DNA from 2 places in the Xanthobacter nonsaccharivorans genome. Region 1 is predicted to be linked to the other one. Evidence: riboswitches for the same ligand, from Rfam matches in the RefSeq annotation. Region 1 holds a riboswitch; the other holds the start of a gene.
The links. A riboswitch is a leader RNA that binds a small molecule or an ion and turns the genes downstream of it on or off. The one in region 1 is predicted to bind thiamine pyrophosphate.

Region 1 (14,908 bases):
CACGGCGCCCCGGCCCTCACCCGCCATCTTGCTGGCGAGATCAGCCTCGCCGAGGCCATCGCCGAGGGACAAGGCGACACCCGCCGCTATGCCAAGCGGCAGGACACCTTCTTCCGCCACCAGATGGCCGACTGGCACCGGGCCACCCCGGGCGCGGCGCTGGAATGCCTGCTGGCGCAGATGGCCTGAGGCCGCTCACGCCGGCGCCATCTTGCGCCCGCCGGCGCCCTTGCGCGCCGGGGCGAGGCGGCCCCAGGCGGCGGTCCCGGCCGCCACCGCAAGGCCGCCGATGAGCACCCACCAGGCGGGCCGCAGGCCAAGGTCGAAGGACAGGTTCGCCTCCAGCACCAGCCAGGGATCGACCCGCGTCGCCAGCCCGTACCACGCCATCTCGGCGCCCGCCGTGAGCCCGGACGCCACCACCGCGAGGCCGGCGAGGCCGAGGGGCGTGACGGTGCCGAAGAGCTTCACGGCGATGCGATAGACCATCAGGAACAGGAACACGCCGGACATGAGCACCGGCTCGGTCACGTCCAGCTTCGATTGCAGGAAGAAATGGACGGACCCCAGCGCCGCGATGACGAAGACCGCCTTGTGCAGGCGGTTCCACCGCTCCCCCCCGAGGCGGCGGATGGCCCCGTCCCAGGAGGTGGCGCCCAAAGCCACCAACAGCAGCAGCGCCACCGCGCCGATGACGAGGTAGACGCGCAGCACGATCTCGCTCAGCGCCCGCCCCGCCCCCTGGTCGAGGATGAACAGCGCGAGATGCAAAAGCGCGTAGCCCAGCGTGGCAACGCCGAAGACACGTCGCCCGAAATAGAGCTTCGGCAGCATCAGCAGGCGCCGGAGCGGGGAGATGGCGAGCGTGACCGCCAGGAAGCGCACCGCCCACAGGCCGGTGAAATGGATGGCCTCGGTCCACGGCCTCGGGCCGAGGTCGCCCGCCATCGCCCGGCCGGCAAGCCAGGCCGCCGGCAGGAGCGAGGCGAGGAGGAACAGCGCCTTCTCCACGCTGAACCGCCCGGAGCGTTCGTAGAGCAGCGGCGTAAGGAAACGGGGCATGGTCACCTGTTGGGGCAGCGCGGCGGCGTTCCATTCGCCGCCGGCTTCCCCATTACGCGCCGGGACGCGGCCGTGTTACGGCGCGCGCGCTAACGTCTGCGTGAGGCGTCAGGCGTTGAGGTCCCGGTCCACCTGCGCCTTGAGGCCGGGATCGATGCCCAGCGCCCCGGCGAGGTTTTCCAGATACTGCCGTTCCGCCGCATTGTCCGGCCGGATGGCCATGGCGGAGGCGGCGTAGATCTGGAGCGCCGCCTCCGGGCTCGTCGCCGCGCTGACCACCTGCCGGGGATCGACCGGGGTGGTCAGGAAAGTCGCGAGGGCGTCCTGCTCCGGCGTGCCGGCTCCCATGCGGGCAAGCCCGCCCGTGATGCGCTGGAGCTCGTCGTCGTCGATTTCCCCATCGGCCTGGGCCGCCGCCGCCATGGCGGCGAGCAGCACGCCGGAGAAGGCCGCCGCCCCGCCCGGGGCCTGCGTGGGCGAGAACCCTGCCGCCTCCGGCGTGCCGGAGGTGAAGGCCGCGCGCCCATCGCCCGATTGCGCCTGCCATTTGCGAAAGGCGTTCCAGGCCATCATGCCGATGACGGCGAGGCCGCCATATTTCAGCAGATCCCCGGCGCCACCACCCGACTGCGGCGCGGGCGTTGGCGCAGGGGCGGGCGCCGGATCCGCATCCGGAAGGGCACCGGGAGACGACCCGGCGGGCGTCGACCCACCCCGGCCCAGCGCTTCCGATGCGAGGTCACCAAGGCTGCCCGAGGCCGCGCCACCGGACAGGCCTCCGCCGGATGGCGCCCCGCCGCCCAGGACCTGCCCGAGAATGTCGCCCAGCCCACCGGGTAATCCGCCCGAAGGCTGGCCCTGTCCCCCGCCCGGCCGGCCACCGCCGCCGAGCACCTGGCCAAGAATGTCGCCCAGCCCGCCGGGAAGACCGGACGGCCCACCCTGCGCCCGTCCGCTGGACACGTCGCCGCCCGGCTGGCCGCCACCCAGCACCTGGCCGAGGATGTCGCCGAGCCCGCCGGGGAGCCCGCCGCCCGACTGGCCCGAGGGACCGCCGGGGGCGCCCTGCCCTTCGAGCACGCTCTTCAGGATCTGGTCGAGGGGCGAGCCGCCGCTGACGCTGCTTCCGCCGCGCACGCCGCCACTGCCCCCGCCGATGGCCGCTCCGATGAGCTGGCCCAGAAGACTACCCGCATCCGCCATGAGACCCTCCCTGAAGAGATTGACTGGCACTCACAAGCTGCAAAGCGGGTGCGGAGGCAGGCGCACCCGGATCGGCCATCGGCTAGAGCACGCGCCGGTCAGATTGCCCGATCTGGTCGGATACCGCGTTCTCAATCTTGAAATCAGAGGGCTGCTCCCCGAGCCGATCGGTCCATCGGCCCGGATCGCGCCCTAGACGGCCACCGGCGCCCGGATGGCGGGATGGGGATCGTAGCCGACGATCTTCACGTCCTCGTAGCGAAAGGCGAAAATGTCGGTGACATCCGGATTGAGCTCGAGCCGCGGCAGCGCGCGGGGCTGCCGCGCGAGCTGCTCACGGGCCTGGTCGAGATGGTTGGTGTAGAGGTGCGCGTCACCCAGCGTGTGGACGAAATCGCCCACCTTCAGCCCGGTCACCTGCGCCACCATGTGGGTGAGCAGCGCGTAGGAGGCGATGTTGAACGGCACGCCCAGGAACACGTCCGCCGAGCGCTGGTAAAGCTGGCAGGAGAGCCTGCCCTCCAGGACATAGAACTGGAACAGGCAGTGGCAGGGCGGCAGGGCCATCTTCGCCACGTCCGCCGGATTCCAGGCGGTGACGATGAGGCGTCGCGAATCGGGATTGCGCCGGATATCGGAGACCACCTGCGCGATCTGGTCGATCACGCCCCCCTCCGGCGTCGGCCAGGAGCGCCACTGATGGCCGTAGACGGGGCCCAGTTCGCCATGGGCATCCGCCCACTCGTCCCAGATGGTGACGCCGTTCTCCTTCAGGTAGCGGATGTTGGTGTCGCCCGCGAGGAACCACAGCAGCTCGTGCACGATGGACTTCAGGTGCAGCTTCTTTGTGGTGACGAGAGGAAATCCCTCCTCCAGGGCAAAACGCATCTGGTGGCCAAAGACGGAGAGCGTGCCCGTCCCCGTGCGGTCGTCCTTGCGGACACCGGTGTCGAGGATGCGGCGGAGCAGATGGTGATAGGCTTCCATGGCTAAGCTCGACGTCTGGATGCGGCGTCTGCGCCGGGCCCGAGGCAGGCCTCTCCCCCGGGCGCGCCACTTTATCCCCGGCGCCGCGCGCCCGCCACCCTCCCCTCGCCCCTGCGCCAGGCCATCCACACGCGCACAATGCCGCACCAAAATACCGGCCAACGTTCCGTCACGCCATCTTGCTACGTCACCCGTCGCGCTCAAAAAAGTGAGCGATTTTCGGTACGTATGCCGTTGCGACAGGGCTTTTTGCGTCATGAGGCCGCCGCAATAGTGCGGTCACTTGGAGGTATAATTCGCGATCAAGGGCACGATCATGACTTCTCTCGCAACCATCACAGCGGCGCTGCTTGATGTCCGGGCCTACCTCGCCCGGCAGGCGCAGGCGGAGGAAATCCGCAACGAAGCCACCTGGGAGTCGGGATCGACCCGCGAGGAGCATGAGGCGAGCGACGCCCTCGATCGGCTGGACGAGGTGCTGCGGGAGCTGAAGGAAAGCGCTCCGCCCCAGGATTCGGAGAGGGCGTCCCGCACCGGGCGCCACACCCACATCCTCGCAGCCTGAAGCACAGGCCCGGGACCCGCGCGGCCCGCCCACCGCCGCGCAATACTGGTTGGCAGCGGCGGCGCAGCATAAGTCGCCGCCCGGATCGCTGCGGTGCAGCGTTGACATTGGGCTTTCGTATACACCACACTTGACCCGTTCCAAGGGGGGCCCCGGAAGGGGCTGAGATATCGCAAGTCCGCCCGCTGTCAGGGCTCGCGGGCACCGCGATGACCCTTTGAACCTGATCCGGGTCATACCGGCGAAGGGATCGGAACTTGTGCATACCGGCGCTCAGTGCCGCTTCGCACCCGTCTCCTAGCTCTACCCCCGGCTCTCGTTGAAAGCGCAAGCTGAACGGAGAACCGCATGCTGGACGAAGCCTCGACGTCCTCTCTGAAGGTCACCACCGGCCCCCTGCCCTATTCGCGCAAGGTCTATGTCTCGGCCGCCCGCCCGGACGTGCGGGTCGCCATGCGCGAGATCGGCCTGTCCACCCCGGACGAGCCGCCGGTGAAGGTCTATGACACCTCCGGTCCCTACACCGATGCGGACGCCCTCATCGACCTCACCAAAGGCCTGCCGCAGCTGCGCGCCGGGTGGATCCGCGAGCGCGGCGACGTGGAAGAGGTGGACGGGCGCGCCATCAAGCCCGAGGACAACGGGCTGAAGGCCGGCCAGTCCTCCGCCTTGCCGCAGTTCGACCTCTCCGGCCGCAAGCCCCTGCGCGCCAAGGCGGGCAGGCGCCCGACCCAGATGGCCTACGCCCGCGCCGGCCTCATCACGCCGGAGATGGAATATGTGGCCGCCCGCGAGAATCTCGCCCGGGTGAACGGCGGCGCCCATCCGCACCACCAGGCCATGGGCCTGGGCGCGGCGATCCCCACCGAGATCACGCCCGAATTCGTGCGGCAGGAAGTGGCGCGCGGCCGCGCCATCATCCCCAACAACATCAACCACCCGGAAACCGAGCCGATGGCCATCGGCCGGAATTTCCTGGTGAAGATCAACGCCAATATCGGCAATTCCGCCGTTGCCTCAGGCGTCGCAGAGGAAGTGGACAAGCTGGTGTGGGCCACCCGCTGGGGCGCCGACACGGTGATGGACCTCTCCACGGGGAAGAACATCCACACCATCCGCGAATGGATCATGCGCAATTCGCCGGTGCCCATCGGCACCGTGCCCATGTACCAGGCGCTGGAGAAGGTGAACGGCGTCGCCGAGGACCTCACCTGGGAGGTGTTCCGCGACACGGTGATCGAGCAGTGCGAGCAGGGCGTGGACTACATGACGGTGCACGCCGGCGTGCGCCTGCCGTTCGTGCCGCTCACCGCCAACCGCGTCACCGGCATCGTCTCGCGCGGCGGCTCGATCATGGCCAAGTGGTGCCTCGCCCACCACAAGGAGAGCTTCCTCTACGAGAATTTCGAGGAGCTGTGCGAGATCCTCGCCCAGTATGACGTGGCCTTCTCGCTGGGCGACGGCCTGCGCCCCGGCTCCATCGCCGACGCCAACGACGCCGCCCAGTTCGCCGAGCTGGAGACGCTGGGCCAGCTTACCGAGATCGCCTGGAAGCATGACTGCCAGGTGATGATCGAGGGCCCCGGCCACGTGCCGCTGCACCTCATCCGCGAGAATGTGGAGAAGCAGCTCAAGGTCTGCCACGAGGCGCCGTTCTACACCCTCGGCCCGCTGGTGACCGACATCTCCCCCGGCTACGACCACATCTCCTCGGCCATCGGCGCGGCGATGATCGGCTGGTTCGGCACCGCCATGCTCTGCTACGTCACGCCCAAGGAGCATCTCGGCCTGCCCGACCGGGATGACGTGAAGACCGGCGTCATCTCCTACAAGATCGCCGCCCACGCCGCGGACCTCGCCAAGGGCCACCCGGCCGCGCGCATCCGTGACGATGCGCTCTCCCGGGCCCGCTTCTCCTTCCGCTGGCGCGACCAGTTCGCGCTCTCGCTGGACCCGGAGACGGCCGAGCGTTTCCACGACGAGACGCTCCCGGCCGAGGGCGCGAAGGTGGCGCACTTCTGCTCCATGTGCGGGCCGAAGTTCTGCTCCATGAAGATCTCGCAGGAGCTGAAGCTGGAGGCCGGCGACATCGCCCGCGCCCAGGCGGACAACCTCGCCTCGGCCGGCATGGCCGAGATGGCGCAGAAGTTCCGCGACGGCGGCGGCCTCATCTACACGCCGGCCCCCGATGTGGCCGAGCCGCCCCCTGCGGCGGCGGAGTGAGGCCCAAGTCGGAAAGCGAAAGGGCGGCCCTGCGGCCGCCCTTTCTGTTTCGGTGACAGGAGGGGGGCCCCTGAGCCCCCTCCCCTTCAGGCCGCCGCGCGCTCGGGCACCGGCAGGCCGAGCCATTCGGTGTAGAAGGCATCGATGTCCGGCTCGAAATCGTGGATGACTGGATACCAGGGGGTGGGCGCCTCCACGTCGTGGAGCGTGCCGCATTCGGGGCAGAAATATTCCCGGATCACCTGCCACGACGGGGTGGGCGCCATGAGGCGGGGATAGATCTCCTCCATCTTCTGCGGCGTGTCGCGCACATGGATGCGGGCGTGGAGCTTCCAATTGTCCTTCCAGTCGCAGAAGTCATGGCCGCACTCGCAGCGCACGGTCCATTTCTTCGAGACCTTCTGCTGGACGATGAAGAGCTTCGGGCCAAGCGGCAGGATGATCCTGTCATCCCACGGCACGCGCTCCTGCAAAATCTCCACATAGGTCACGAACCGCTCCGGGTCCTTCGGGGTGGACAGCATCTGGTGCAGCGTATCGGGGTCGATCGTGCCTTCCACGAGGTCGACGATCTTGGAACGGGTGTAGGCCATCGGGTTTCCTCCACTTGATGTTTGATTGGAAAAAAGGCGGGTGGCGGCGACGAGCGCCGCCACCCAGTGGAGGGATCACTCCTCCACGAACTGCACGGTGTGAACGTCCGGCAGCTCGGAGATGTCCATGGAATAGCGCGAGCCGTAGGTGGGCACGCCGATCTCCTCCTCCGGCAGGGTCCAGCTGTCGGGCAGGTTCCAGAAGGTGCGGAAGTCCTTCTCGAAGCGCGGGCCAAGCTTGAAGGAGGCGGCGAACATCTGGCGCACCTGGGTGCCCGCGTCCTTGGCGAGGATCTTCTCGCGCTCGCCCTTCATCCATTCGGTGACGGGCACCGACTTGGCGAGGCGGTCGGAGCGCATCTGCTTGCGGGCAGCTGCGGTCGCGGCCTCGTCCACCACATACTGCCCGCCCTCGCCCTTCCTCACCACGACGCCATAGACGTCGCCGGCGAAGCGCTCCAGCACGTAGCCGCCGTTGATGTCGTCGGCCACCGCCTGCGGTTCACGATCCAGCGGGTCGCCGAAGCCGGGGCCACCGCGCATGTAGTTGAGGTAGAGATCGTAGTCGGAGAACATCTCCTCGGTGGTGATGGCCTGCTTGTCGCGCTTGATCTGCGCATCGGGCAGCATCCGGTCCCAGGTGGGGTTCTCCGGGTCCGTGTCACCGCCGAAGGGAATGTCCTTGCCCTCGGCGATGAGCGCCTTGAGGTTGGTCTGGTGCGCGGCGAAGCGATAGCCGGAGGCCGCCGGATAGCCGCCCATCAGGCCCCAGTCGGAGGAGATGTGGCCGTTGCCCATGAAGAACATGGTCCAGTCCTTGGCGTTCCAGACCATGCGCAGGCTCTCGAAGCCGCAGCCGCCGCGATACTTGCCGGAGCCGCCCGAGGACGCCTTGATCTGCCGGCCGAGATAGACGAGCGGCTCGGCCAGCTCCCAGATCTCCATGTCGCCCATGTCGCCTTCCGGGTTCCAGATGGCGGCGGCATGGGAGAGGCCGTCCTGCACCGCGGTCGCCCCGGTGCCGTTGGCGGCGCACTCGAACGAGTTCACGGCATGGATCTCGTCATACTGGTTGAAGCCGCCGCCTTGCAGCCAGTTGGAGGTGTTGGCGTTGCCCGCGTTCACCTCCTCCAGGTAGCCGCGCCCGAAATAGGAGCGCGACAGGCCGCGCCACAGGGCCGTCCACGCCGACACCAGGAAGTGCCACGAATAGGAGAAGGCGACGCGGCGGTCGTCCGGGTTCATCCAGGTGCCCTTGGGCAGGCGGAATTCGGTGCCATAGGCGGCGCCGTCATTGATCATTTCGGAAGGGATGAGGGTCTGGGTCATCATCACCCAGATGCCCGAGGTGAAGCTCACCTGATGGGCGTTGTAGGTGTGCCAGCCCCAGCGGCTCGCCCCCTCGAAGTCGAGGCGCCAGGTGCCGTCCTTGCGGATGGTCATCTCGCAGGGCGCGTGCATGATGGTGTCGAGCTTGGCGAAGTCGGAGGGCACCCGCACGTCCTCATGGGCGTAGGGCACGTCCACGAAGCCCACCTGCCGGTAGGTGCCGGGGATGGTCATGGCCTTGATGCGGGCCTGGAGGCCGAGGCGCCCGTGCTCCACCGCCTCGTAGGCGAACTTCCAGTAGGCCTCGATGCCTTCTTCCGCGACCACCTCTTCCACCAGCTTGCGGATCATGTGGCAGCCGGCGATGCGGGTGCGTTCATCCAGCATCCAGTAACGGGTGGTGCGCACCATGCGCTGGCTCTCGTGCAGCCAGTCACGGAACAGGGTGTCGTTCTCGCCCACCTTGCGGCAGGTGATGGAATAGCCGTCGCCGAAGCGCTGCACCTGCCCCGTGGCCATGGAGCCCGGCCCCACCGCGCCGGTGTCGATGACGTGGGTGACGCCGCCCACCCAGCCGATCAGCTCGCCCTCCCAGAAGATGGGGACGATGGTGTGGATGTCGCAGGGATGGACGTTACCGATCAGCGAGTCGTTGTTGCAGAAGATGTCCTTGTCGCGGACGCCCGGGTTCGCCTCCCAATTGTTCTCGATCATGTATTTGATGGCCGCACCCATGGTTCCCACATGGATGATGATGCCGGTGGAGGTGAGAAGGCTGTCGCCCGCCGCGTTGTAGAGGGTGAAGCACAGTTCGCCCTCCTGCTCCACGATGGGAGAGGCGGCGATCTTCTTGGCGGTCTCGCGGGCATCCACCACGCCGGCCCGCAGACGCGAGAACAGCTTGTTGTAGAGGATGGGCTCGCTCTCGCGCAGCTCCAGCTTCTTGAGGCCCGCATAGTGGCCGCTCGCCTTGGTGGCGGCCATGAGACGGTCGCGATGCTCCTTCAGCGTCTCGCCGCCGCGCACGATGCCGCGCGTCGCGCCCTCGAGGGTGCGCTTATCAACAGTGACGTTCATCGGGTCGTTTCCTTTTGAGTGCGTTGACTCGGATGTGTTGGCTTTCCCGCTTCGTCATGGCCGGGCGTGTCCCGGCCATCCACGCTCCGCGGCTGGACGCCGCATTCGGAGCGTTGCGCGAGCGGCACGGCGTGGACGCCCGGGACAAGCCCGGGCAGGACGCCTATGCCTGTCCCCGTCCTCACACCTCGCGCAGGTGGAACAGGCGGTGCCCGTCGAGCCAGGTCTCGAAGCCATCCGGCACCACGAAGGTGGTGGCGTCGGATTCGATGACGGCGGGCCCCATCACCCGATTGCCGGGACGCAGCGATTCCATGTGGTAAAGCTGCGCATCCACCCAGCGCTTCTTGCGATAGAACTTGCGGGTGCCGATCTTGGCGCTTTCGGGCGGGGTCTCACCCTGCTCCGGCTCCTTCGGGATCTTCGGCTTGGGGATCGGCACCATGCCGCGCATGATGGCCCCGGTGACCGAATAGCCCAGCTCCGGCGAGCGGGCCGAGGCGGCATAGACGCGGCCGTAGGTGGCGTTGAAGGCGTCGGTGAGCTGGTCCCAGTCCTCGGCGGTGCCCGCCTGCTTCAGGGGAGACTCGATCTCCAGGTCGTTGAGCTGGCCGCGGTACTGCATGCGGTAGCCGGGCTGGAGCGTCACCTGTTCCGGCGCGTAGCCGTTGAGCTTGAACTCCTCCAGCACGTTGTGGGTGAGTTCCTCCCACGCCGCCTGCAACGTCTGCGCAGCCTTCACCTTGTCGGCCTCGGGGGCATCCGGCGGCATGTTGATGTCGAGGGACTTGTCGTAGCGATACTCGAAGTCCGCCGCCGCGCAGCCGAAGGCCGAGAAGCCGGCGGCCCAGGCCGGCACGATCACGTCCTCGAAGCCGAGGCCCTCCGTGTAGCCATAGGTGTGCACCGGCCCCGCCCCGCCATAGGAGAAGCACACGAAGCTCGCCGGCGAGTAGCCCTTGCCGGAGATCATGGAGCGCAGATAGTCGCGCAGGTCGCTGTCGAGCAGCTCGATGACGCCCGCGGCGGCATCCTCCACCGACAGGCCCAGCGGATCGGCGATCTGCGTCTTGATGGCGTCCACCGAACGCTGGCGATCGAGCTTCACGGCGCCGCCGAGGAAGTTGTCCGGGTTCAGATAGCCGAGCACCATGTGGCAGTCGGAGATGGTCACGGTCTCGATGCCGCTCTCCTTCCAGCACACGCCCACCCGGTAGCCGGCCGAGTCGGGACCGAGCTTGATGGCCCTGGTGTAGGGATCGAGGCGGATGAAGGAGCCCGCGCCCGCCCCCACCGAGTCCATGGCCACCAGCGGCAGGGAGAGGACGAGCCGGGCCATGTCCGGGTCGTTCTTGATGGTCATCTCGCCCTGGGTGATCAGCGCCACATCGAACGAGGTGCCGCCGATGTCCGAGCAGGCGATGTTCTTGTAGCCCAGCACCTCGCCGAGATACTTGGCGCCGATCACCCCGCCGATGGGGCCGGAGACGATGGTGCGGGCCAGCTCCTTCGCCTTCCAGGAGATGGTGCCGCCGTGGGTCGCCATCACGCGGAAGTCGAACTTGGTGCCCCGCTCCTTGAAGGCGTTGGAGATCTTGGAGAGCGTCTGCCGCGACGGCTCGGCGGCGTAGCCTTCCAGGATGGTGGTGTTGGTGCGGTGGGTTTCCTTGCGCACCGGATAATAATCGGCGGAGGCGAAGACAGGGATCTTCTTGCCGCTCTTCTCCACCTCTTCCAGCACGATGTCGCGCACGCGGCGCTCGCTGACCGGATTCTTGTAGGAATGCAGCAGCGAGATGACGATGCCTTCCACATCCGAGGCGATGAGCTCGCGGGCGGCCTCGCGGGCGCTGTCCTCGCGCAGGGGGATCACCTGCGTGCCCATCATGTCGGTGCGCTCGATGACGCCGCGGGTCAGCTGGCGGGGCACCAGCGGCGGGTCGTAGCGGTGGGTGTTGAGGTGGATGCGATCCTCATAGGCATAGCCCAGATGGCTCTGCACCGCCCGGCCCATGCGGTGGAAGTCCTCCATGCCGCGGTTGACGATGAGGCCGCACTTCAGCCCCTTGCGCTGAACCACGCGATTGAGCATCGCGGTGCCCGAATAGACGCCGGTCTGGAGCTGGGCGAGGGCGTCGTGGAGCGACATGCCCCAGTTGGCCAGCCCGTCTTCAGAAGAGGCGATGAGGCCCAGGGCCTCGTTCTGCGGCGTGGACTGGGCCTTGCCGACGACGAAGTCGCCGTCCTGGTCCACGAAGAAGGTGTCCGTCATGGTGCCACCGGCATCGATGCCGAGCACCTGGACGTTGCGCAGGTTTCCCACGGGAACGTTCACGCGATTGTCCTCCCATTATTGCCGGCCTCACTTTTCGGTGCCGGCTCGCAACAGGAGGAGCAGGATGCGTGCCATCGCAGCTAGACTGTAGAAATACGCGGACTCCCATGCTTTTTGTGCAGTGCGTTATGTATTGTCTGAATTTTTCACTGTCCGGTTTCCGGACACTTGTTGTCCGGCGTCCGGACGAAGGCCGGGAACGACTGGGGCCTTGGCCTGTCGAGGTCTTGCGGGCGCGTGGTTTCTGCGCTTATCTAGCCGTCAAAGCCGCCGCCGCCAGGGTCAACCCGCGCGGAAGAATGCGGCGCACAAGGGAGTGAACCGCCATCGGACGAGGCCCGGGCCGCGTGGGGAATGCGCAGCCGAACGGGTTCCGGACGCTGGCCAACAGGCTCAGGCGGCGCCTTTACGGGAACGCCGCGCCGCCCGGCCCGGAGGGCAGAGCTGGTGCCATATCGCGAGATTGCCCGTGCCTGGGAGGCGTTTCACCAGGACGGCTTCGCCTCACCCGTCGTCCGCCCCGCGGTGCTGGCCTCCTGGCAGCGCTCGCGGCAGCATTGCATTGCCGCCAACCGGGCGGCCGCCCCCCTTGTCTCGGAGGCCGAGCTGCACCGCCGGCGGGGGCAGAACACCCGCCTCATCACCGCCGCCCGCCCCGCCATGGACGAGGCGCGGCATCTTCTCTCCGACGCGCGCTCCATGCTCATCCTCACCGACACGGAGGGGACCATCCTTGAGACAGAAGGCGACGTGCGCGCCGTGGACACCGGGCAGGAGGTAAAGCTCCAGCGCGGCGGGCGCTGGTGCGAGGCCGAAATCGGCACCAACGCCATCGGCACGGCGCTCGCCAGCGGGCGCCCGGTGCAGATCCACGCCTCGGAGCATTTCTGCGCCCCGGTCCAACGGTGGACCTGCGCCGCCGCCCCGGTGCACCATCCCCTCGACGGCGAGGTGATCGGCGCGGTGGACATCTCCGGCTCCACCGACACCTTCAACCCGCAGAACCTCGCCCATGCGGTGGCCCTCGCCCACCAGATCGAGGCGGTGCTGGGCCGGCGCCTGGAGATGGAGCACGAGCAGGTGCTGCGGCACTTCCTCTCCAAGCGCTCGCTCTGGCTCTCGGAGGAGATCCTGGCCTTCGGCCGCTCCGGCGCGCTCATCTATTCCACCGACAGGGCCCTGAAGGAGGTGGCGCGGCGCAACGACCGCTTCATCTCCGACGGGCGCCTCGCGGCCCTGCGGGAGGTGGCGCCCGACGCCTGGGCCGAGCGCGTCGCCGCCCTCCTGCCGGGGGCCAGCATCGAGATCGTGCGGGAGGACGGGGAGGAGATCGGCGGCGTGGTCGTGCTCCACGCCGCACGCCGGCCGAAGCCAGTCCCGCGCGAGGGCGTGCGCGACGCGGAACCCTTCCCGTTCGAGGCCATCGTGGGCGAGAGCCCGGTGATGCGCGAAGCCAAGGAGAAGGCACGGCGCATGGCAGAGAGCGGCCTTCCCATCCTGCTGGAAGGCGAGACGGGGGTGGGCAAGGAGGTGTTCGCCCGCGCCATCCACGGCGGGCGTCAGCCCTGCGGCCCTTTCGTGCCGCTCAATTGCGGCGGCCTCCCGCGCGATCTCATCGCCAGCGAACTGTTCGGCTACGACAAGGGGGCCTTCACCGGCGCCGATGCCGCCGGCAAGCAGGGCAAGGTGGAGGCGGCGGACGGCGGGCTGCTCTGCCTCGACGAGATCGGCGAGATGCCGCTGGAATTGCAATCCTACCTGCTGCGTGTGCTGGAGGATGGCGTCGTCTACCGCGTCGGTGGGCACGCGGCGCGGCGGGTGAACCTGCGCCTCGTCTCCATGACCAACCGCGACCTGTCCGGCGAGGTGGCGGCCGGCCGCTTCCGCAAGGACCTGTTCTACCGCATCGCCGCCCTGCGCCTGCGCATCCCGCCGCTGCGGGAACGGGGCGAGGACGTGCTGCTGCTGCTCGACCATTTCGGCCGCGCCGCGGCAGCCCGGGCCGGGTTGCCCGCGCCCCGCTTCACCGAGGCGGCCCGGGCGGCGCTCGCCGCTTATTCCTGGCCGGGCAATGTTCGCGAGCTGAGGAACGTGGTGGACATGCTGATCGCCATGGGCGGCTCGGCCGGCGGCGCCGTCGATCTCCCCGACCTGCCGCCGGAGATCCATGCGGGAGCGGAGGAGCCGCGGAAGGGCACCGACCTGAAGGCGGTGGAGGAAGCCGCGATCCGGGCGGCGGTGGAAGCCTGCGGCGGCAACCTCTCGCGCGCGGCCCGCCGCCTCGGCATCGCGCGCTCCACCCTCTACATGCGCCTCGCCGCGCTGGAGAAGGTCGCGCCCTGACAAGATCGCCGCGCGGGAGGCACCCACCCCGTGCGGCGGATCCCCCGGCCGGACCGGTCCCCGGCATCACGGCTTGTCGTTCATGCCGGCGATGGCAAGCGGTTCACAGGCCCGGCCGGATTGCGTGTCCGAGGGGCTTTCACCGCCCCACGACCATCTCCGCTGCCACGAGGTCCTCCAGCGCGGCGCCGACGGACTTGAAGAGCGTGACCTGGCCGGGATCCGTGCGCCCCTCCTTCAGGCCCGCGCACAGCTCGTGCATGTCGGCCACGATCTGGTCCAGGGACCAGCGCCCCGCAGCCACCGGCTGGAGCAGGTCCCCCGCCTCGCCGCACGCGCCGGGATACGTATCCACGTAGACGCGGCTCTTCACCACCAGCGCGTCGTCGCTCTCGCGCATGGAGGGGGTGAAGGCGCCGACGAGGTCCACATGGGTGCCTGCCTTCACGTCCGCACCGAGCACCAGCGGCTCCACGGAGGTGGTTCCGGCGGTGATGATGTCCGCGGCGCGCACGCCGTCCACCAAATCCTCCACCACCTCGGCGGGAAGCCCCATGTCGGCGAGGCGCTCGGCGAGCCGTTCGGCGCGCTTAAGGGTCCGCCCCCAGACCAGAATCCGCGTGATCGGCCGGATCGCGCAATGGGCCATGGCGAGATGGAAGGTCAGGTTGCCGGTGCCCACCACGGTCAGCGTGGCGCTGTCTTCCCGCGACAGGAAGGCGGAAGCGAGCGCGGAGGTCGCAGCCGTGCGGCGGTTGGTGAGCGCATCGGCTTCCAGCAGAGCCATCGGCACGCCGGTCTGCCCGTCGAACAGGGCATAGACGCCGTGCACCGAGCCGAGCCCGCGGGCGGCATTGCCGGGAAAGACGTTCACCAGCTTCACCCCGAGCAATTCGCCGCGCCGCCACGCGGGCATGGCGAAGAAATGGCCCGGCACGTCGGGCGTTCCCACCTCGTGGGCATGGCGCTTGGGGGCCTCGACCTTCGCCTCGGCAAAGGCGGCGCTGAGGGCGGGGATCAGCCGGTCGTAGGGCAGCGCGGCCTCCACCTCGTCGGCCTCATAGATGCGAACCATGCCCCGCCTCCCGAATCCCTTTTCAGACAAGCTAGAGCACGCGCCCGCCGGATTGCACCGCAATCTGTGCAGACAACGCCTCCTCTTTCTTCAAGTTTGGAAAGCGTTTCCCGGCG
Region 2 (14,908 bases), 1.9 Mb from region 1:
GGCCTCGGCATGCAGCTTCTTGGGAATGCGGCCGGACAGGCGGGCAAGCCGACCGCCTTCCACCGCGTAACGGAAGGCAGTGGCCATCCGCACCGGATCGAGCGCCTTGGACACCGCCGTGTTCAGCAGCACCGCTGAGCAACCCAGCTCCATGGCGAGCGCGGCGTCGGAGGCGGTGCCGATGCCCGCGTCCAGCACCACCGGCACCGGCGAGCGGGCGCAGATCAGCTCGATCATGTGCGGATTGGCGATGCCGAGGCCGGTGCCGATCATGGAGCCGAGCGGCATCACCGTCGCCGCGCCGAGATCGGCGAGCTTCTGGCAGGTGACGGGATCGTCGTTGCAATAGGGCAGCACCACGAAGCCGCGGGAGACCAGTTCCTCCGTCGCCTTCAGAAGCTCTTCCACATTGGGATAGAGCAGCTCGCGGTCGCCGATGACCTCCAGCTTCACCCAGTCCGTCTCCAGCGCCTCGCGGGCGAGCTCGGCGGTCAGCACCGCGTCCTTCGCCGTCTGGCAGCCGGCGGTGTTGGGCAGGATGTGCACGCGGCCGGTGAGGAGGTCCGTCAGGCTCTCCTCATAGCCGGCGAGGCTGATGCGGCGGATGGAGGCGGTGGCCATCTGCGCGCCGGAGGCCTCCAGCGCATCGAGGAAGATCTTCTGGTTGGGATAGCCCGCCGTGCCGAGGAACAGGCGCGACTGGAAGGTGCGCCCGGCGATGACGAGGGGATCGGAAAATGTGGTCATTCTGCTTCATCCCGGCGCCGCTGGCGGCGCCTCCCGGTGTTTCATCCCGGGCGCCGCGCAGGCGCCTTATGGTTATGCCGGGGCATCGGGCGCCCCGGATGCTTTCGATTGCGGGGCGGTTAGCCGCCCTCATTGGCCTTTCATTGCAGGGCGGCTAGCCGCCCTGCTTGGCCTCGATGATCTCCACGGCGTCGCCGGCGGCAAGGGTGGCCTGCGCCCAGATGCGGCGCGGCACCACCGACCCGTTCACCGCCACGGCGATGCCCTTGCGCTCGGGATCGAGGCCCTTGGCGCGCAGCAGGTCGGCCACGGTCGTGGCTTCCAGCGCCTCGGGCAGGCCGTTGACCTTGAGGGGCAGGGTGCGCGCGGCGGCGGTCGCGGTCTGCATCGGGCTCACTCCGCCGCCTGCCGCGGCCGGAAGCGCTCGGCGCCGAACGGCACCGCCACCTCGGCCATGCGGCCCTCGAGCACGAAATCGGCGATGACCTGCGTGGTCACGGGCAGGAGCAGGATGCCGTTGCGGTGATGGCCGGTGGCATAGACGAGCCCCTCCACCTCCGCGCTCGGACCGAGGATGGGGGCATCATCCCGGCTGCCGGGGCGGAAGCCCACCCATTGCTCGTCGATGGAGAGTTCCTCCAGCGTCGGCAGGGCGCGCCAGGCGTGGGTCAGCAGGGCCAATTGGCCGCCGGCGGTGAGATCGGGATCGAAGCCCTTCTCCTCCGTGGTGGCGCCGAGGATGAGCCGCCCGTCGCGCCGCGGCACGAGGTAGGAGCCCGGCGCCCACAGCACGTGGGAGAGGATGGGCGCGGCCGGATCCATCCGCAGGGCCAGCATCTGCCCCTTGATGGGACGCACCGGCAGCGGCGCGGCGGGGCTGATGTCCACGCCCCGGCTCCATGCGCCGGCCGCCAGCACCACCACGTCGGCGGGATGGAGCGCCCCGCCGCAGATGACGCCGGCGACGTGGCCGCCCACGGTCTCCACCTTCGCCACGGCGGACCGCTCGTGGATGCGTACGCCTGCCTTGAGGGCCGCCACCTTCAGCGCGGCGGCGACCTTGCGATTGTCCACTTGGTGGTCCTCGCGGGTCAGGATGCCGCCGGCGAGCTTCGGCGAGAGATAGGGCTCGCGCCGCCGCACCTCCGCCGCCGAGAGCCACTCCACCGGCAGGCCGAGGGAGGTCTGGAAGGCGAAGAGGTGGCGCAGCCGCGCCAGGTCGTCGGCGGTGAGCGCGATGGTGATGGTGCCTTCCGTGCGCAGGTCCACGCCTGTGCCGGATGCCGCCTCCAGCTCGGCCGCGAAGGCCGGCCAATAGGTCTGGCTGGCGCGGTTGAGGGTGAGCAGGCCCTCCTCCCCCGGCTCCGCCTCGGCGCAGGCGGCGAGCATGCCGGCGGCGGCGCGGCTGGCCCCCTGCCCGGTCTCGCCGGCGTCGAACAGCTCCACGGGGCAGCCCGCGGCGGCGAGCCGCCAGGCGATGGCAAGGCCGATGACGCCGCCACCGACAACGGCGACGCGCGGACGCGCCTTGCCCGCCGATGGCGAGCCGGCTGAAGAGGAAACGGATGAATTGACAGTCGACAAGCTCTCGCTCATCGGCATCTCCCTACGCTGGCATGATCCAGACAGGTTCGATGGGTGTGATCTCAGCCGCGCATGATGCACGGCACCCCAGGCCGTCCTGGTATTATCCATGCCTCGCACCGAACCGCAAGGCCCGCCCCCTTTGCCCGCCGCCCCGAGCGGCTGGACTCGCATGAATGTTCACTTTATGTTCCATCTCAAAACCGGGAGAAGAGCATGCTGAAGCTGTACTGGGCGCCCCACACCCGCGCCTTCCGCATTGTGTGGATGCTGGAGGAGACGGGCCTTCCCTACACGCTCGAACATGTGGACATCCGCAGCGGCGCGCAGGACGATCCCGCCTATCGCGCCCTCAATCCCATGGGCAAGGTTCCGACCCTGGTGGACGGTGCGGCGATCCTCTCGGAGAGCGGCGCCATCTGCGCCTGGCTGGCCGAACGGGCCCCGGACGCCAGGCTCGCGCCTGCGGTGGGTGATCCGCTGCGCGCGCGATACCTCCAAACGCTGTTCTTCTCCGTGGCCTGCATGGAGCCCGCCTTCCTGCAGAAGATGAAGGCCATCGAGATTCCCAAGTCCGCCGCCGGCTGGGGCAGCTTCGACCTCGTGATGGAGACGGTGGAGAAGGCCGTGGCGGAAGGGCCCTATCTCCTCGGCGCGTCGTTCAGCGCCGCCGACGTGATGCTGGGCACGGACCTGTGGTACGGGATCAACCTGCTCAAGGTCATCGCCCCCACGCCCGCCGTCGCGGCCTATGTGGAGCGCGTGACATCGCGCCCCGCCTTCAAGCGGGCGGAGGCGGCGGAGGCCGCCCGCCTGCCGGCCTGAGGCGCCGCGCATCCCGGCGCATGCGGCACCGGGATGCGCTATGCTCGCGGCATGGCGCCTCTCAACCTGCAGTCTCTCCTCAATGTGGTGCGCCGGGTGCACCACGGCATGACCCTTGGCGTGCGCGTGATGGCTCGCGACGGGGAGGGGCGCCTGCTGCTGGTGCGGCACACCTATATCGCCGGCTGGCATTTTCCCGGCGGCGGCGTGGACCTCGGCGAGACGGCGGAGGCCGCCGCCCGGCGGGAGCTGCGCGAGGAGGCCAATGTGGAGGCGGAGGGGGCGCTCGCCCTCGCCGGACTCTTCTTCAATCCCCGCGTGGGCGGGCGCGACCACGTGGCCCTGTTCCATGCGGAGCGGCTCGCCATCGGCCCCCGCCCCGCTCGCAACACCGAGATCGTCGCCGCCGACTTCTTCCCCCTCGACGCCTTGCCGGACGGGGTTTCCCCCGCCACGGCGCGGCGCATCGCCGAATGGCGGCAGGGCCTGCCGCCCGCCGACCGGTGGTGACGCCCCCCGCCTGCGCACGTCGGGCCGAGGCTCTGCCGGCGCGCCGCCCGCTCCTGCCCTCCCGGCCTTGCGCGAGCGCCTTGCCAAGCGGGCCGCAGCCCGCTTAAGTCCCGCCGTCGCACCCGCCGCACGCGGCGCGTGAACAGGAGAATTCAGATGTCCATCGACGCCGACCAGATCGTCGAGCGCCGCCGCCTGAGGCGGAAGGTCACCTTCTGGCGGACGCTCGGCATCCTCGCGGCGGTCGCCGCCGTGGCGGTGGGCGTCGCCACGGTGCTCGGGCGCACCATCCCCGCCTCCTCCCCCCATGTGGCCCGGGTCATGATCGGCGGCCTCATCCGCAACGACCGGGAACGGGTGGAGATGCTGGAGGAGATCGGCCGCTCGCGGGCGAGCGCGGTGATCCTCTCCATCGACAGCCCCGGCGGCACCGTCACCGGCTCCGAGCAGCTCTACGACGCGCTGCGCCGCCTCGCCCAGAAGAAGCCGGTGGTGGCGGTGGTGGAGGGGGTCGCGGCCTCCGGCGCCTATATCGCCGCTTTGGGTGCCGACCATATCGTCGCCCGGCGCAACGCGCTGGTGGGCTCGGTGGGCGTCATCTACCAGTATCCCAACTTCACCGAGCTCATGAAGACCCTCGGCGTCGCCATGGAGGACATCAAGTCCTCGCCGCTGAAGGCCTCGCCCAACCCCTTCAGCCCAACCACCCCCGAGGCCCGCGCCGCCGTGGATTCGCTGGTGAAGGACAGCTACGCCTGGTTCAAGGGCCTCGTCTCCGAGCGGCGCAAGATCTCCGATCCGCGGCTCGCCGAGGTGTCGGACGGGCGCGTCTTCACCGGCCACCAGGGCCTCGACCTCCAGCTGGTGGACGAACTGGGCGACGAGCGCACCGCCCGCGCCTGGCTCGCCAAGGAGAAGGGCGTGCCGCCGACGCTCAAGGTCCGCAACTGGCGCAGCGGGCAGGTGGGGGACGAATTCGGCTGGCTGCTCGGCGCCGCGCGCGGGGTGGTGAGCGCGCTCGGCTTCCCCCAGGCGGCCGCCCTCTTCGGCGACACCGCGCGCAGCGCTCTGGAACGCAGCCAGCTTGACGGCCTTCTGGCCCTCTGGCACCCTCGATCCGATGGGTGACAAGGGCTTGCCGATCAAGCAATAACGCCAGTTCGACGCAACCGGTCGACACCAAGGCGAGGTCCGTCCGCGGGGCGTTCAGCGGATCGGTTCCAGAGTGCGATCCGGTCAGATTGAATCAATCTGACCGGTGAATCGCCCTCTAAACGCAAGGAAGAGAACGCGTGACCCGATCCGATTGCGGAGCAATCAGGTCGGCGCGTACTCCAAAGGAAGTGCGGCCACGATGATCAAGTCCGAGCTCGTCCAGAAAATCGCCGAAGCCAACCCGCATCTCTACCAGCGGGACGTGGAGAACATCGTCAACGCCATCCTGGAGCAGATCGCCTCCGCCTTGGAGCGCGGCGACCGGGTGGAGCTGCGCGGCTTCGGCGCCTTCTCGGTGAAGAAGCGCGACGCCCGCGTCGGCCGCAACCCGCGCACCGGCAAGCAGGTGGACGTCTCCGAGAAGACCGTGCCCTATTTCAAGACCGGCAAGGAGATGCGCGAGCGTCTCAACACCGGCAAGTAGGGCCGGGCGACCGCCGTGTCCCGCCTTCTCGCCATCCTCATCGGGCTGCCGCTCTCGGTCCTCGCCGTCGCGCTGGCGGTGGCGAACCGCAAGCCGGTGACGCTCTCCCTCGATCTCTTCTCGCCGGACGCGCCCGCCCTGTCGGTGACGCTGCCCCTGTTCGCCATCGTCTTCGCGGCGCTGATCGTCGGCGTCGCGGCCGGGGGGCTCGTCACCTGGCTGCGGCAGGGCCGGTTCCGCAAGGAAGCGCGCCGCGCCCGCCGCGAGCTCGACCGCGTGGCTGCGACCCGGCCCGCCGAGCGGGCCACCTCCGGGGGCCTCAGCCTGCCCGCCCCGCGCGGCTGACCGTCCGCCCGGCTTCATCCTGCCTCGAACCACCGAACGCCAGGCCACGCCGGGCGTTTTCGTTTCCTGGCTTTCGTTACCGCACGCCCAAGGCCAGCGCGCGCGACCCCGGGCCCCTGGTCGAGCCCGCGCGGCAGCTGGACGAAGCCACCTGACATCTTAAGCGCCCCGGCCCGGTCGGATCAGTGCCCCGGCCGGCGGACGGGCACGATCTCCTCGCGCTTCCTCTGCGCCCGCTCGATGAGAAACTTCGCCACCAGCGTGAACAAGGCGACGCCGGCCAGCAGGGTGGCGGCCGCAAAGGCCGCGAGCACGTGGCTGTCCTGGTAGAGCAGCTCGATCTGCAGGGGCAGGGTCGAGGTCTTGCCGCGGATGTTGCCCGAGACCACCGAGACGGCGCCGAACTCGCCCATCACCCGCGCGTTGCACAGGGCCGCGCCGTAGAGCAGAGCAAAGCGCACGTTGGGCAAGGTCACCAGCCGCAGCACGTCGAAGCCCGAGGCGCCGAGGCTCACCGCCGCCTCTTCCTCCTCGCGGCCCTGGGCCATCATCAGCGGCACCAGCTCGCGCACCACGAAGGGCGCGGTGACGAACAGGCTGGCGAGGAGGATGCCCGGCACGGCGAACATGATCTTGATGTCGTGCGCCTCGAGAAAGGGGCCGAGCAGCCCCTGCCCGCCATAGACGAACAGATAGGCGACGCCGGCCACGATGGGTGAGACGGAGAAGGGCAGCTCCACCACCGCCAGCAGCAGGTTGCGGCCAGGAAAGCTGAATTTGGTGACCGCCCAGGCGGCGGCGATGCCGAAGGCGACGTTCACCGGCACGCAGACCACCGCCGCCAGCACGGTGAGGCCCACGGCGTGGAGCGTGTCGGGCCGCGCCAGGGCCTCCAGATAGGCGGGCACGCCCCGCGCGAACGCCTCGGTGAAGATGACGGCCAGCGGCGCGATGAGGGCGACAGCCGTGAGGGCGAGCACAAGGGTGAGGATGACCAAACGGGTCAGCACCCCGTCCCCCACCCGGATGCGGTTGCGATTGAGCGAGGCCGCCATCTCACCCCTCTCCCAGGGCGTGACGCTGGTGCCAGGCCTGGACGGCGTTGACCACCAACAGCATGAGGAAGGCGATGGCGAGCATGGTCACGGCGATGGCCGCGGCGGCGGCATAGTCATATTCCTCCAGCCGGATGAAGGTGAGCAGCGCCACGATCTCGGTGCGGAACGGCTGGTTGCCGGCGATGAACACCACCGCCCCGAACTCGCCCAGCGAGCGCGCGAAGGCGAGGGAGGTGCCGGCGAGGAAGGCGGGGAACAGGGTCGGGAAGATCACCTTGCGGAAGATGGTGAGGTCCGAGGCCCCCAGCGTCGCCGCCGCCTCCTCCAGCTCCGGCTCCATGTCCTCCAGCACCGGCTGCACCGTGCGCACCACGAAGGGGATGGAGGTGAAGGCCATGGCGCAGACGATGCCCGCCGGCGCATAGGCCACCTGGATGCCCCACAGCGCGAGCGGGGCGCCAAACCAGCCGTTCTTCGCGAACAGGGCGGTGAGGGCGAGACCGGCGACGGCGGTGGGCAAAGCGAAGGGCACGTCCACCATGGCATCCAGCAGGCGCTTGCCGGGAAACTCGTAGCGCACCAGCACCCAGGCGAGGCCCAGGCCGTAAACCGCGTTGAACAGCGCCGCGATGGCCGCGGTGGTCAGCGTGACCTGAAAGGAGGCGAGGGTCCGCGGCGACGTGAGGATGGCGATGTAGCCGAGAAAGCCCACGTCCGCCGCCTTCAGCAGCAGCGCCCCGATGGGCAGGAGCACGATCAGCGCCAGATAGAGGAGGGTCACGCCCAGGGACAGGCGGAAGCCGGGAATGACGCTGCGCCGCGCCCGCCGTTGGGGGCGCGACGGGCGGCCCGGTGGGGCGTCGCTCTGGGCTTCGCCGCCGGATGCCGGGGCAGCGAAGGTCGAAAGGCGGGGCATGGCACGGACCTTAGAGGGTCTTGCGGCGGCTCCGCCGCCGGTGGAGCGCCCTTATGCCGGCAATTCCACCTAAAGTCATGTCCTTTGCGGAAGACCCGCAGAACAACAAAATATAGATGTTATATAGGCAGCCAAAAAAGGGCCGCGGCGAGCGGCCCTTTGCCTTGCGCTGTGCTGCGGCGCAGCCTCAGTAGCCCGGCAGGTCGAACTGGCCCGGCAGCGGCCAGCGGATGCCGGTGATGGGGCCGGGGCCAGCGGCGCCGCCCTGGCCGTAGCCCGGATAGAACCAGCCCGGCGGGAGCGCGTAGTCGAGATAGGACTTGGAGCCCGGCTTCACCACCGTGCCGGCATCCAGGTACGAGCGCTTGGAAAGCTCGATGCGGGTGCGCTTCTTGGTGGTCTGCTGAGCCTGGGCGCTGTCCGCCCCGAGGAGGGAGACGGCGCCGGTCAGCGCCACCGCGGACGTCACCGCGAGCGCCACCCGAAAGGCAGCGGCGATGGTGAAGGACGGCGCGACACGCATGGAAACCTCCCGAGGCGGCCGGAGCGTCCCGCAAGTCACCGGGGCGGTCACGGGGCCGACTGTGACTGGATTAGGGCACTCTGGCGCCCCGTGCAAGGAAACGAGTGGCACGGGCGGCATGTTCCCCTCTTCTGGACCCGCCTGCGTTGCGCTGGCGCAACAGTTTTGGGGCGACCTCGCGAATCAGCGATTTGCATGCCTGCGCCGTTCGGCCTAAAAGCTGCGTTCCCGGCCAGCAGGGCCGGCAGATCCCGAGGAATGACATGGGTTACAAGGTCGCCGTCGTCGGCGCCACGGGCAACGTGGGCCGGGAGATTCTCTCGATCCTCGACGAGCGGGGCTTCCCCGCGGACGAGGTTGTTGCACTCGCCTCGCGCAAGTCGCAGGGCGTCGAGGTCTCCTACGGTGACAAAACCCTGAAGGTGAAGGCGCTCGAGACCTACGACTTCTCCGATACCGACATCTGCCTCATGTCGGCCGGCGGCGCCGTGTCCAAGGAATGGTCGCCGAAGATCGGCGCGCAGGGCTGCGTCGTCATCGACAATTCGTCCCAGTGGCGGACCGATCCGGACGTGCCGCTGATCGTTCCCGAGGTGAACGCCGATGCCATCGTCGGCTTCACCAAGAAGAACATCATCGCCAATCCCAACTGCTCCACGGCGCAGCTGGTGGTGGCGCTGAAGCCCCTGCACGACGCCGCCACCATCAAGCGCGTGGTGGTCTCCACCTACCAGTCCGTCTCCGGCGCCGGCAAGGACGCCATGGACGAGCTGTTCTCGCAGACCCGCGCCGTGTTCGTCTCCGATCCGGTGGAGCCGAAGAAGTTCCCGAAGCGCATCGCCTTCAACCTCATTCCGCAGATCGACGTCTTCATGGACGACGGTTTCACCAAGGAAGAGTGGAAGATGGTGGTGGAGACCAAGAAGATCCTCGATCCGAAGATCAAGCTGGTGGCCACCTGCGTGCGCGTTCCGGTCTTCATCTCCCATGCGGAATCGGTGAACGTGGAGTTCGAGAAGGAGCTCTCGGCGGAGGACGCGCGCAAGATCCTGCGCGAGGCCCCGGGCATCCTGGTGGTCGATACCCGCGAGCCGGGCGGCTACACCACCCCGCACGAGGCGGCGGGCGAGGATGCCACCTACATCTCGCGCCTGCGCGACGACCCGACCGTGGAGAACGGCATCGCCTTCTGGTGCGTGTCGGACAACCTGCGCAAGGGCGCGGCGCTCAATGCCGTGCAGATCGCCGAGGTGCTGGTCAACCGCAAGCTCATCACCGCCCGCTCCAAGGCGGCCTGAGCCCGGATCATCGCAAACGTGGAAACGGCCCTCCCCGGAGGGCCGTTTTCGTTTGTGCCTCACCCGCCCCCCGGCGGGCGGGGGCGGCGGACGGCCACACGCTGGGCGATGGCCACCACCAGCACCACCGCCACGGCGAAGCCGATGGTCTCCGGGTCCGGCTTCTCGCCGTTCACCGGCCAGGCCAGCGCCACCGTCACGAAGGTCTGCAGCAGCTGCATCTGGCCGACACGGGCGATGCCCCCCATGGCAAGGCCGGCGTTCCAGAAGAAGAAGCCGATGAGCTGGCTGAACAGGCCGAGATAGGCGAAGGCCCCCCACACCGGCACGGAAACGCTCGCCCCCCAGGGAAAGGTGAGGAGCGCGAGGGGCAGCGTCACCGGCAGGCAGAGGATGAGCATGAAGGCGATCACCTCCCAGCCCGCCATCCGCCGGGCGAGGCGGCCGGAGATGCCGTAGCCCGCCGCGCACACCACCACGCCGAGGAACAGCAGGGTATCCCCCGTGCCGAGCCCGCCTGCTCCGCCGTTGCGCAAGGCGAAGGTCGCCACCAGCCCGGCCCCCACCGCGCTCGCCGCGAACAGGGGAAGGCCTGGCCGCTCCCCGGCCACCACCACCGCGGCGATGGCGGTGAACAGCGGCAGCAGCCCGAGCACGATGCCCCCGTGGGAAGCCGGCACCGTCCGCGTCGCGATGGCGATGAAGATGGGAAAGCCGAAGATGAGCGCGACGCTCGACAAGGCAAGGTCCCGCACCGTGGCCGGGGCGCTGAACGGCCACGGCCGGCGCATCACCAGGACGAGAGCCAGGGCGGCGATCCCGGCCAGGGCCGCCCGGCCGAAGGTGATGAACCACGGATTGAGCTCCCCCAGGGCGAACCGGGTCATGGGCAACGTGCCGCCGAACATGAGCACCGCCACGAAGCCGAGGAAAAGCCCGAGGGACAAGCGACGATCCATGACGGCCTTCGGGGGTTCCAACTGTCGTCCGCGCCCGGAGATGGCGCCTTCGGGGCGGAGATGAGAGGGGACATGGGGAGGGACGGGCGCCCGGCCTGCTTACGGCAAACGGCCCGGTTCGCGACAATGAAATCGGGTGATGGGCGCGAAATGGATCGTGATGGGACGGCCCCGGCGGCCCGGACGCTTCCCCGCTTCACGGCATCGGGGAAGCGCTCCGCCTCGTTGTGCAGACGCGCTTTCTTCACGCGCGCCGGCTTCCGCCGCGCCGTTCGGGCTGCTGAAGAGAGGCGGATCCGGCTCAAGGGTGGACGCGGCGGCGGCGGTCGCTATGGTGCGCCCGGAACAGGAGCGGCACCGCCGGCCGGCGGCGGCTCCGGAAGATGGCCCAGCAAAACGGCCCTTGGAGGTTGACGCGATGATCCAGTCCCAGCGCCCCGGCCACGAGGTGGACCCGAAGCTGCTCGAAATCCTGGTGTGCCCGCTCACCAAGGCGCCGCTGGAATACGACCGCGACCGCCAGGAGCTGATCTCCCGCGCGGCCCGTCTCGCCTATCCGATCCGCGACGGCATTCCGATCATGCTCGCCGACGAGGCCCGCAAGCTCGACGAGAGCGAGCTCAACCGCTGAGCGGGGTGCGCCGGCCCGGCGGCCGGCGCCGCGCCCTCAAAGCGCCTCGCCGCGCATCAGCTTGGGCACGGCACCGGTGAGGCCGGCGGCATCGCGGATGAACAGGCCCTTGAGGCGCGGCAGCCGGTCCACGAGGCCGAGGCCGACGTCGCGGATCGCCCTCAACGCATCCGAATGGTTGGAGAACAGGCGGTTGAGCCCGTCCGTCGCCACTCCCATGGCCAGGGTGTCGAACCGCCGCCAGCGCTGGTAGCGCTCCAGCACCGTGGGCGAGGCGAAGTCGAGGCCCACCCGCGCTGCGTCGGTCACGCATTCGGCCAGCGCCGCCACGTCGCGCAGGCCCATGTTCAGCCCCTGCCCGGCGATGGGGTGGATGAGGTGGGCGGCATCGCCCACCAGCGCCAGGCGATCGCCGATGAAGGAGCGGGCCATGGCGAAGCCCAGCGGATAGGCCTTCGGCTGCGTCGCCACCTTCACCCAGCCGTAGCGATGGCCGAAGCGCTGCTCCAGCTCCTCCTGGAACACCACGGAAGGCAGCGCGAGGAGTCGCTCGGCATCCGCCGTCCGCTCGGTCCACACCACGCAGCAGCGGTTGCCCGGCAACGGCAGGGTGGCAAACGGGCCGGCGGGCAGGAAATGCTCCTCCGCCCGGCCCTCGTGCGGGCGCTCGTGCTCGGCCACGAAGGTGATGCCGCTCTGCCCATAGCCCCAGGCCACGTTGCCGATGCCGGCCATGGAGCGGATGCGCGAGCGCGCCCCGTCGCAGGCGACGAGGAGCTGCGTCCGGAGCGGCCTGCCCGTCCCGGAGGCGAGGGTCACGCCGCCGCGATCGGCCTCGAAGCTGTCCACCGCCGCAGCCCGCAGGTCGATGCCCGCCTCCCGCGCCGTGTCGATCAGCGCCTGCTGGAGGGCGGCGTTGGGCACCATGTGGGCAAAGGCCTCGCCGGGCTCCACGTCGCCGTCGAAGGTGAGGAAGGTGGGCCGCGCCACGTCCTTGGTGCGGCTGTCGGTGATGACCATGGAGCGGATGGGCTCGGCCTCGCGGCTGATGCGCTCCCAGGCGCCGATGGTGGTGAGCAGGCGCCGCGCGCCGGCGGCGATGGCCGAGGCCCGGCCGTCGTCGATGAAGTCCTTCGCCAGCGCCGGGTCGTACAGGACGATGTCGGCGTCCGGCCCGAGCCCCTGGCGGAGCGCGAGGGCGAGGCTGAGGCCGGCGAGGCCGCCGCCGACGATGGCGACATCCGCGCGCTCGGCAGCCGCCGCGGCGGCAAAGCCGGCGCCGGCCTCCGGCCTGGTGGCATCGAGCGTGGCCATGACATGACCTTCCATGGACCCGACTCCCATGACGTTACACCCCTTGCACCCTCGGAGGCGTCCCATGCCGCAGCGGCGGGAGCCTCGCCATGTGGGCGCCGCGAGGCGCCCGGCCTTGATCACGTTGCGGAATCGGCCCGCAGCGCCTTCTACGTAGCACGACCCGGAGCCGATGGGCGGGGGCACGCCCCATCGTCCTATAGGAGAGGGCACTACCGTAAAGGGGGTTGACCTTTGCGGCGGCACCGTGGCGTGTTCGACCCATCCCCCTTCCGCCCGAGCGCGCCGCGCGCGACGGCGTTCCGCGAGCAACGCCGCATGACCGGATCATCGTCCGACGTGAACACCCTTCTTGGCATCCTCGATCTCGAACCTTTGGAGATCAACCTGTTCCGCGGTCGCACCCTGACCCCCGACGGCGGGCGCGTGTTCGGCGGGCAGGTGGTGGCGCAGGCCCTGGTGGCGGCGCGCCGCACCGTGGACGCCGACCGCGTGACCCACTCGCTGCACGGCTATTTCCTGCTGGGCGGCGACCCGCGCGTGCCCATCATCTTCGACGTGGACCGCATCCGCGACGGCCGCTCCTTCACCACCCGGCGGGTGGTGGCCATCCAGCACGGCAAGGCCATCTTCAGCATGTCCGTGTCGTTCCAGGTGGATGAGGGGGGCCTGGCCCACCAGGGCGTCATGCCCGACGTGCCGAAGCCGGAGGACCTGCCCGACGACACCGCCTGGCGCGAACGCCTGCTCGCCCGCTTCCCCGGCGCCGCCAAGCGCGACTGGATGGCCCTGCGCCCGCTGGAGGTGAAGCCCACGACCCTCGACCCCGCCTATCTCGGCGCGCCCGGCGCCCGGCCCAGCATGTGGGTGCGCGCCCGCGGCCGCCTGCCGGACGATCTGCCTACGCATCAGGCGGTTCTTGCCTATGCGTCGGACCTGTCGCTGCTCCAGGCCGCGCTGCTGCCCCACGGCCGATCGGTGTTCGACCGCGACCTGCAGGTGGCGAGCCTCGACCACGCGCTGTGGTTCCACCGGTCGTTCCGGGCCGACGAATGGCTGCTTTACACGCAGGAAAGCCCTGCCGCCTTCGGGGCGCGCGGCTTCTGCCGCGGCGAGCTCTACACGCAGGACGGCGTGCTGGTCGCTTCCGCGGCGCAAGAAGGCCTGATGCGGCAGGTGGAGCCGCGCTGAGGCCGCGGTTCCGCACCCGGCCACCAGCTCCCGCATCCATTCCCCATGGTTATGGCTGGCGAATGGGCGGAGAGATTATTTTTTAGGCACGAAAAGCGGCGACCTGGGGGCAAAGCCCGGGTCGCACGCCGCATGGCGTAAAAATAAGCACCAGACTCTCGCATGTGCGAAGTCTTGGCACGGTACTTGATTCCCCTCCAGGCAGGCTTGCCAGCCGCGGCGCGGATCTCCCCGACCCGCTCGGCGAAGCCGCCGCGAGAAAACACCGCGTGAAGCCCGTTCCGGGCGGCAGCGGCATCAGGGGACAGGGACCGATCCATGAAGATCGTCATGGCCATCATCAAGCCATTCAAGCTGGAGGAGGTGCGCGACGCCCTCACCGGTATCGGTGTCCACGGTCTGACCGTGACCGAGGTGAAGGGATATGGGCGGCAGAAGGGCCACACCGAAATCTACCGCGGCGCCGAATATGCCGTGAGCTTCCTGCCGAAGCTCAAGATCGAGGTCGCCGTGGCCGCCGACCAGGTCGCCAAGGTGGTGGAGGCGATCACCGCTTCCGCGAAGACCGGGCAGATCGGCGACGGCAAGATCTTCGTTTTCCCGATCGATCACGCCGTGCGCATCCGCACCGGCGAGACCGACGCCGACGCCCTTTGAGCCATCCTCATTCGACGGAGCTTTCATCCATGACGTCCAAGACGTGGTCCCGCGTGGGGCTTCCCGCGCTACTCCTGGCGACGGCATTCGCCGTGCCGGCGCTGGCGCAGACGGCTGCCCCCGCCGCCGACGCCACCACCACTGCCGCCGCGGCCGCCGCCGCCCCCACCGTGAACAAGGGCGACGTGGCGTGGATGCTCACGTCCTCCCTGCTCGTGCTGATGATGTCGGTGCCGGGCCTGTTCCTGTTCTACGGCGGCCTCGTGCGTGCCAAGAACATGCTCTCCGTGCTCATGCAGGTCGCCTACTGCGTGTGCGCCGTCGGCCTCATCTGGGTGCTGTACGGCTACTCCCTCGCCTTCACCGGCGGCTCGCCCTTCGTCGGCGGCTTCTCCAAGGCGTTCCTCTCGGGCGTGACCGGCGATTCGCTGGCGGCCACCTTCTCGGTGGGCGTCGCCATTCCGGAGTTCGTGTACATCGCGTTCCAGATGACCTTCGCGATGATCACGCCGGCGCTCATCTTCGGCGCGTTCGCGGAGCGCACCAAGTTCATCGCCGTGGTGCTGTTCGTGCCGCTCTGGGTGACCTTCGTGTACTTCCCGATCGCCCACATGGTCTGGTACTGGGCCGGCCCGGACGCCATCGACGCCGCCGCCAAGGCGCTTGCCGCCGCCGCTGACGGCACCGCCAAGACCGCCGCCCAGACCGCCC

Region 2: it holds a riboswitch for thiamine pyrophosphate, as region 1 does, so the genes downstream of both, thiO (glycine oxidase ThiO) here and thiC (phosphomethylpyrimidine synthase ThiC) in region 1, are expected to answer to the same signal.

What each region holds. Positions count from the first base shown of each region.
Region 1 covers NZ_CM195526.1:2,927,665-2,942,572, forward strand. The annotation lists gene miaA (tRNA (adenosine(37)-N6)-dimethylallyltransferase MiaA) at 1-189, shown strand, start outside; gene msrQ (protein-methionine-sulfoxide reductase heme-binding subunit MsrQ) at 196-1,062, opposite strand; gene V5F59_RS13475 (tellurite resistance TerB family protein) at 1,171-2,265, opposite strand; gene V5F59_RS13480 (thymidylate synthase) at 2,458-3,252, opposite strand; gene V5F59_RS13485 (hypothetical protein) at 3,569-3,817, shown strand; TPP riboswitch at 3,951-4,085, shown strand; gene thiC (phosphomethylpyrimidine synthase ThiC) at 4,166-6,040, shown strand; gene V5F59_RS13495 (acetone carboxylase subunit gamma) at 6,127-6,633, opposite strand; gene V5F59_RS13500 (hydantoinase B/oxoprolinase family protein) at 6,709-9,039, opposite strand; gene V5F59_RS13505 (hydantoinase/oxoprolinase family protein) at 9,221-11,374, opposite strand; gene V5F59_RS13510 (sigma-54-dependent Fis family transcriptional regulator) at 11,822-13,717, shown strand; gene lhpI (bifunctional Delta(1)-pyrroline-2-carboxylate/Delta(1)-piperideine-2-carboxylate reductase) at 13,857-14,792, opposite strand.
Region 2 covers NZ_CM195526.1:4,847,243-4,862,150, forward strand. The annotation lists gene V5F59_RS22145 (thiazole synthase) at 1-747, opposite strand, end outside; gene thiS (sulfur carrier protein ThiS) at 902-1,135, opposite strand; gene thiO (glycine oxidase ThiO) at 1,141-2,343, opposite strand; TPP riboswitch at 2,332-2,431, opposite strand; gene V5F59_RS22160 (glutathione S-transferase family protein) at 2,548-3,156, shown strand; gene V5F59_RS22165 (NUDIX domain-containing protein) at 3,190-3,666, shown strand; gene sppA (signal peptide peptidase SppA) at 3,823-4,794, shown strand; gene ihfB (integration host factor subunit beta) at 5,021-5,305, shown strand; gene V5F59_RS22180 (lipopolysaccharide assembly protein LapA domain-containing protein) at 5,321-5,650, shown strand; gene cysW (sulfate ABC transporter permease subunit CysW) at 5,833-6,705, opposite strand; gene cysT (sulfate ABC transporter permease subunit CysT) at 6,707-7,624, opposite strand; gene V5F59_RS22195 (hypothetical protein) at 7,812-8,147, opposite strand; gene V5F59_RS22200 (aspartate-semialdehyde dehydrogenase) at 8,411-9,445, shown strand; gene V5F59_RS22205 (DMT family transporter) at 9,505-10,404, opposite strand; gene V5F59_RS22210 (Trm112 family protein) at 10,823-11,035, shown strand; gene V5F59_RS22215 (ubiquinone biosynthesis hydroxylase) at 11,072-12,364, opposite strand; gene tesB (acyl-CoA thioesterase II) at 12,668-13,540, shown strand; gene V5F59_RS22225 (P-II family nitrogen regulator) at 13,859-14,197, shown strand; gene V5F59_RS22230 (ammonium transporter) at 14,227-14,908, shown strand, end outside.